DNA from 2 places in the Bradyrhizobium sp. SZCCHNR1098 genome. Region 2 is predicted to be linked to the other one. Evidence: predicted binding sites of a transcription regulator. Region 2 holds the regulator's gene; the other holds the start of a gene.
What was found. Region 2 encodes PhoB, which activates phosphate uptake and scavenging genes when phosphate is short. Its sites were predicted from a motif close to TGTCATNNANCTGTCAT; they were not measured.
Positions count from the first base shown of each region.

Region 1: the regulator PhoB is predicted to act here: its motif matches at 1,416-1,432, upstream of QX135_RS18060 (Orn/Lys/Arg decarboxylase N-terminal domain-containing protein).

Region 1 covers NZ_JAUEXY010000008.1:48,107-51,487, reverse strand. Annotated here, with positions in the region: gene QX135_RS18060 (Orn/Lys/Arg decarboxylase N-terminal domain-containing protein) at 1-1,370, opposite strand, end outside; gene cobT (nicotinate-nucleotide--dimethylbenzimidazole phosphoribosyltransferase) at 1,514-2,569, shown strand; gene QX135_RS18050 (histidine phosphatase family protein) at 2,569-3,162, shown strand; gene cobS (adenosylcobinamide-GDP ribazoletransferase) at 3,159-3,381, shown strand, end outside.
Region 2 covers NZ_JAUEXY010000011.1:201,060-204,440, forward strand. Annotated here, with positions in the region: gene QX135_RS23350 (trypsin-like serine protease) at 1-953, opposite strand, end outside; gene phoB (phosphate regulon transcriptional regulator PhoB) at 1,099-1,806, opposite strand; gene phoU (phosphate signaling complex protein PhoU) at 1,823-2,539, opposite strand; gene pstB (phosphate ABC transporter ATP-binding protein PstB) at 2,570-3,381, opposite strand, start outside.

The sequences.
Region 1 (3,381 bases), on a different contig from region 2:
ACCTCGCCGGAGCGGCCCTTCATCATCTGCGCGCCGACGTCCAGCGAGGCGAACAGCGGATAGAACGGCGAGGTCGAGGCGTGCTGCATGAAGCTTTCGTTGAAGCGGCGATGCTCGACCCGCCGCCGCTGGCCCTTGATGTGGCGGTCCTTGACGTGGATCTGCGAGGCCTGGGAGAAGCTCGCGAGCTGCTTGTGGGTCGATTGCGTGGCGATGATGCCGGGGGCGTCGGGTCCGAGCTCGCCGAGGCCCATGGCGAAGCGGCCGGCGTAGAGCGGGTGGAATTTCATGAAGCCCGCCCAGGCCTCGTCGAACATGATGTAGTCGCAGAGATGCCCGATCCGCTTCAGGATCATCTCGGCGCTGTGGATCGTGCCGTCATAGGTGCACTCCTCGACCACCGCGACGCGGAACGGCCGCTCCTTGCGCCAGGCGTCGGGGTCCTTGACCAGCGGGTTGTCGCGGATCTGCTGTCGCAGATGCTCTTCGTCCAGCAGATCCCAGCGCATCGGGCCGATCAGGCCCCAGGGGTTGCGAACCGTTGGGATGTAGATCGGGACGCCGCCCGAAATCAGCAGCGCGCCGTGATGAGCGGCCTTGTGGTTGTTGCGATCGAACAGCACGAGGTCGCCGTCGGTGACCAGGGCCCCCAGCACGACCTTGTTGGAGGTCGAGGTACCGTTGAGGACGAAATAGGTCTTCTCGGCGCCGAAGATCTGCGCGGCTTCCTTCTGCGCGCGCAGCGCCGGCCCCTCATGGGTCAGGAGATCGCCGAGATCGAGCACGGAATTGTCGAGATCGTCGCGGAACACGGCCTCGCCGAGATGCTCGACGAAGACCCGGCCGATCGGGCTGCGGCTATAGAACACGCCGCCATTGTGCCCGGGGCAGGTCCAGAGCTGGTTGCCTTCCTCGGCGTAGTCGACCAGCGCGCCGAAGAATGGCGTCTTCAGTGTCTCGGCATATTGCTTCAGCCGGCTGACCAGGTTCTTGGCGATGAAGGCTGGAGTCTCCTCCGACAGGAACACGTAGCCGTCGATGAAGTCGAGCACCTCGACCGGCAGATCCTCGAACCGCTTGCGGCGGATCAGGAGGATGATCGGGAAGTCCAGTCCGCGACGGCGCATCAGGTTGATCAGCGACGCCGTCTTGCCTTCCAGGCCCTTCTTGCCCCAATCGACGACCATGCAGCCGATCGCGGCATCCGTCTGCACGGCGATCTCGGCGTCCTCCAGCTTGCGGGCGCGCACCACCTCGAAGCCCGAGCGCTGGATCTCCTCGATGATCTGGTTGAAGCGGAGCCCCGCAAGGTCGTCGGTCTCGAACACGGGCGCGGCGAACAGGAAGGTGAAGCGGCGGAAGTATTCCATGAGAGTCTTTCGGGCTGGGTGGGCAGCCACCTGTCGTCACGTTCGATGACGCTTCGATGACAATAGGGCGCCTCACGGAGCTTGTCTCGGTCGCCTCGCAGTGGCAATCGTCCCGAACCCGAGTGATGCTGAAAGGATCCGTGGTGCTTCCCGAATGGATCAGCCTTGATTGTGTGGCGCCGTCCGAGCTCCATCGGCAGGCGGCGCTGGAACGCCAGGCCCAGTTGACCAAGCCGATTGGCGCCCTTGGGCGATTGGAGCAGGTGGCGGTCGAGCTGGCGGCGCTGCAGGCGTTGGAGCGGCCGGGGGCCGATCGGGTCCCGGTGGTGCTGTTCGCGGGGGACCATGGCATCGCGGCGCGGGGCGTGTCGGCGTATCCGCCGGAAGTGACGGTGCAGATGCTGCACAACTTCGCGGCCGGTGGCGCAGCGATCTCGGTGCTGGCGCGCAACCTCGGCTGTCCGCTGGAGGTGGTCGACGTCGGCACGCTGGCGAGCGAGCCGGTGCCCGGCGTGATCGTCGACAAGCCGCGGCGCGGCACGCGCGACTTCAGCACCGAGGCGGCGCTGACGCTGGAGGAGGTCGCGTTTGCGGCCGAAGCCGGACGGCGCGCGGTGGTGCGGCAGGCCGATCACGCGCCGCAACTCGTGATCTTCGGCGAGATGGGGATCGGCAACACGACATCGGCGGCAGCGATTGCCGCCGCGCTGCTGTCATGCGCGCCCGCGGACATCGTCGGCAGCGGCACCGGGCTCGACGCCGACGGACGGGCCAGGAAGGCTGCGGTGATTGCCGATGCGTTGGGGCGACACGGGCTCACGACGGGAGCGGCCGTCGCGGACGTCCTGGCCGCCGTCGGCGGTTTCGAGATCATTGCGATGGCCGGCGCGATCGTCGCCGCCGCGCAGCGGCGCTGGCCGGTGCTGGTCGACGGCTTCATCGTCTCTGTCGCGGCGCTGGCCGCCGTCCGCCTCAATCCCTCCTGCCGTCCGTGGCTGCTGTTCTCGCATCGCTCGGCCGAGCGCGGCCACGCCATCGTGCTCGACGCGCTCGGTGCCCGTCCGCTGATCGACCTCGATCTGCGGCTTGGCGAGGCCTCGGGCGCCGCCACTGCGCTGCCGATCATTCGGTTGGCCTGCGCGCTCCACGGGGGCATGGCCACCTTTGCGGAGGCCGCCGTCTCGGGAGCCAAGTCCTGATGCGGATCGATCTGCTGCGGCACGGGACGACAGGACGGGACGGCTATCTCGACGGCCGTACCGACCCGCCGCTCAGCGACCTCGGCTGGGATCAATTCCGGCGGCAGACGCGGAGCCTGATCTGGCACAGCGTCGTCAGCTCGCCGTTGGCGCGCGCACGTGCGGCAGCGGAGGATTATGCCCGGCAGACCAACTGTGCGCTGGACATCGATGCGGATTGGAGCGAGCTCGATTTCGGACGCTGGGACGGGCGGACGCATCGCGACATCGCCGCGGAGCCCGGAGGCGAAGCCTTGCTCGACACCTTCCATGCCGATGCTGAGGTCCGGGCGCCGGGCGGTGAGAGCTGGTCCGATTTGCAGGCGCGAGTGGCGCGCGCAACACATCATATCCTTGTCCGGCCCGAGCCTGCGCCGGTTCTCGTGGTGACCCATGGCGGCGCCATACGCGCAGCGCTCTCGCATCTGCTCGGCTGGCCGCTGCACCAGCTGTGGAGCTTACGCATTCGCCCTGGTACGCGGATCACGCTCGAAGCCGGGCAGGGCGATGATGGTGTACCTTGGGGCGAAATCGTCGAGATCATCCAGCCATGATGCTTCGTGAATTCTGGATCGCATTGCAATTCCTGACACGGCTGCCGACACCGCGGGTCGCTGAGTTACGACCGGACGATCTGGCGCGGGCGTCGGTCTGGTTTCCGGCAGCCGGACTGGTGATTGGCGCCTGTCTGGCGCTGGTCGCCCGCCTTTTTCATGATGCCGATCCGTGGATCGTCGCGCTGACCGTGCTGGTCGCCTGGATCGGGATCACCG
Region 2 (3,381 bases):
TTCAGCACAATCAGCGCCCAATCGGCGGGCGAGCGGTCGAGCGACCATCTGTCGTGCCGGGTCGGAACGAAATCGGGCGCCACGATCAGCTTGTCGGCGACCGACGATGCCGCCGGCGTGCCACGGTTCATGCCGGCCAGGAAGCGGACGTTGCCGGGGCTGACCTGCGCCACGCCGTTGAAGACGCAATGCGCGGCGGTGAGCACGACGCGCGGCGCGACCAGCGTGCCGGTGCACCAGCCGCCGCTCGAGTATTGCGCGACGGTGACGACGCCGATCGACGACGCCGGCCAGGAGGTGGGATCGACGACCTCGCCGATGTGGCGATCGAGCCCGAGCAGTTGCTCCGGACGCGGAGTGGCAATGCCCGCATCCGCCGATTCCGGTTTCGGCTGCCAGGACGCAATGGCGCTCTGGGCCTGGACGCGCTGCGGCTCGGTCAACCTGACCCGCTGCACGTCGCGGCCGGCCGATCGCACGCCGCTACGGCCCGCCATCACCAGCCAGGCATAGCCCTGCACGACGTCCTGCTTTGCGCCACGGCCGTCGAGCAGCATCAGGCCGAGCATGTATTGCGACTGGGCGAAGCCCTGCGCCGCCGCGCGGCTGAACCAGCGACTGGCTTCGCCGTAGTTGGAGGCAACACCCTCGCCGTTGACGTAGGCGATGCCGAGATAGTGTTGCGCGACGGCGAGCCCCTGATCGGCGGCCTTGCGGTACCAGGCCAGCGCCTCGCTCGGATTACGCGGCACGCCCCAGCCGAAGGCGTGCATGAAGCCGACGTCGAACTGCGCCCGCGCATCGCCCTTGGCGGCCAGCGGCAGCAGCCGTCGCATCGCCGCCGCATGCTGCCCGTTGCCTGCCGCCGCGACCGCGTCTTCGAGCTCGGCGGCCGGGGCGCCCGCCAAGCTGCCGAGCAGCATGACAAGAGATATGATGATGGTCTTGATCAAGGGCGTCCGCTGGGACCGAAACATCGTGACGGGCCACGAAGCAGACACGATCAAGACGGCGGCGGCGTGGCGGAAAGCGGACCGCGATCTCCTCAATCGGGCCCGCTCGCGCCTCACACCTTCTTCATCCTCACGCCCATCGCCCTTACACCTGCTCGCTCTTGGCGAAGCGATCATCGAGCGCATAACCGGCGCCGCGCACGGTGCGGATCGGGTCCTGCTCGCGACCGGGATTGAGCAGCTTGCGCAGGCGGCCGATATGGACGTCGACGGTGCGCTCGTCGATGTAGATGTCGCGGCCCCAGACGCTGTCGAGCAGCTGTTCGCGGCTGAACACGCGGCCGGGGTGCTCGAGGAAGAATTCGAGCAGGCGGTATTCGGTCGGGCCGAGATCGATCGGCCGCCCCGAGCGCGCCACGCGGCGTTTCTCGCGGTCGAGCTCGATGTCGCCATAGGACAGCACGGTTGCCAGCCGCTCCGGGCTCGCCCGCCGCAGCAGGCCTTTCACGCGCGCCAGGAGCTCCGGCACCGAGAACGGCTTGACGATGTAGTCGTCGGCGCCAGTGGCGAGTCCGCGCACGCGCTCGCTCTCCTCGCCGCGCGCCGTCAGCATGATGATCGGCAGTTGCCGGGTCTCGGTCCGCGCGCGCAGGCGGCGGCACAGCTCGATGCCGGAGAGGCCCGGCAGCATCCAGTCGAGCACGACGAGATCCGGAACGCGCTCCTTCAGCCGCGTGTCGGCCTCGTCGCCGCGCGCCACGGTCTCGACCTCGTAGCCTTCGGCCTCGAGGTTGTAGCGCAGCAGCGTCGTCAGCGCCTCCTCGTCCTCCACCACCAGAATTCGGGCGCCCATGTCTGAACCGTCTCTCTTAGTTACCGGGAATCGTCGTCGCGAAGCTCGTCATGTCGCCCTTCGGGCGCTTGTCCATGATCTGCTGGCCTTCGATCATATAGAATACAGTCTCGGCGATGTTGGTCGCGTGATCGCCGATGCGCTCGATGTTCTTGGCGCAGAACATCAGGTGGATGCAGAACGAGATGTTGCGCGGATCCTCCATCATGTAGGTCAGGAGCTCGCGGAACAGCGAGGTGCAGATGGCGTCGACTTCCTCGTCGCCCTTCCACACCGTCATCGCCGCCGGCAGGTCATGCGCAGCATAGGCGTCCAGCACCGTCTTGACCTGCGACTGCACCAGATCGGTCATGTGCTCGAGGCCGCGGATCAGCTTCAGCGGATGGAAGTCGCTCTCCAGCGCCGCGACGCGCTTGCCGATGTTCTTGGCGAGGTCGCCGATGCGCTCCAGATCGGTCGCCACGCGCATCGCGCCGACGATCTCGCGCAGGTCGACCGCCATCGGCTGGCGACGGGCGATCGTGAGCACGGCGCGCTCCTCGATGATGCGCTGCAGCTTGTCGACCTCGGCGTCGGTGGCGACCACCTTCTGGCCGAGCGCGATGTCGCGCCGCACCAGCGCATCGACGGAATCGACGATCAGCCGCTCCGCGAGGCCGCCCATCTCCGATACCAGACGGGTGAGGTCCTGCAGATCGCTGTCGAACGCCTTGGCGGTATGTTCACTGGCCATGATGATCTCCTGAAGACAATGTCGTCGGCGTCAGCCGAACCGGCCGGTGATGTAATCCTGGGTCCGCCGATCGCTCGGCGAGGTGAAGATCTTGCTGGTGTCGTCGAACTCGATCAGTTCGCCGAGATACATGAAGGCGGTCTTGTCGGAGACGCGCGCCGCCTGCTGCATGTTATGCGTCACGATGGCGATCGTATAGTTTTCGGCGAGTTCCTGGATCAGCTCCTCGACCTTGGCGGTCGAGATCGGATCGAGCGCCGAGCACGGCTCGTCGAACAGGATCACCTCGGGACGGACCGCGACCGTGCGCGCGATGCACAGGCGCTGCTGCTGGCCGCCTGACAGCGACAGGCCCGAGGCGTTGAGCTTGTCCTTGACCTCGTTCCACAGCGCGCCGCCGCGCAGCGCCTTCTCGACCCGGTCGTCCATCTCCGACTTCGATATCTTCTCATAGAGGCGGATGCCGAAGGCGATGTTCTCGTAGATCGTCATCGGGAACGGCGTCGGCTTCTGGAACACCATGCCGACCCGGGCGCGCAGCAGATTCAGATCGAGCTTGGGATCGAGGATGTTGGTGTTGTCGAGCATCAGCTGCCCGGTCGCCCGCTGGCCCGGATAGAGATCGTACATCCGGTTGAAGACGCGCAGCAGCGTGGACTTGCCGCAGCCGGACGGGCCGATGAACGCGGTGACGCGGTTGGTGCCCAGCGACAGGTTGATGTTCTTCAGCGCGTGATGGTCGCCGTAGTAGAAGTTGAGGTTGCGCGCAGTCACCTTGGCCGGCGCATCCGGAAGCGCCTTGCCGTGAAGAGCGTGATTGGGCTGACTGACGGAGACGGACA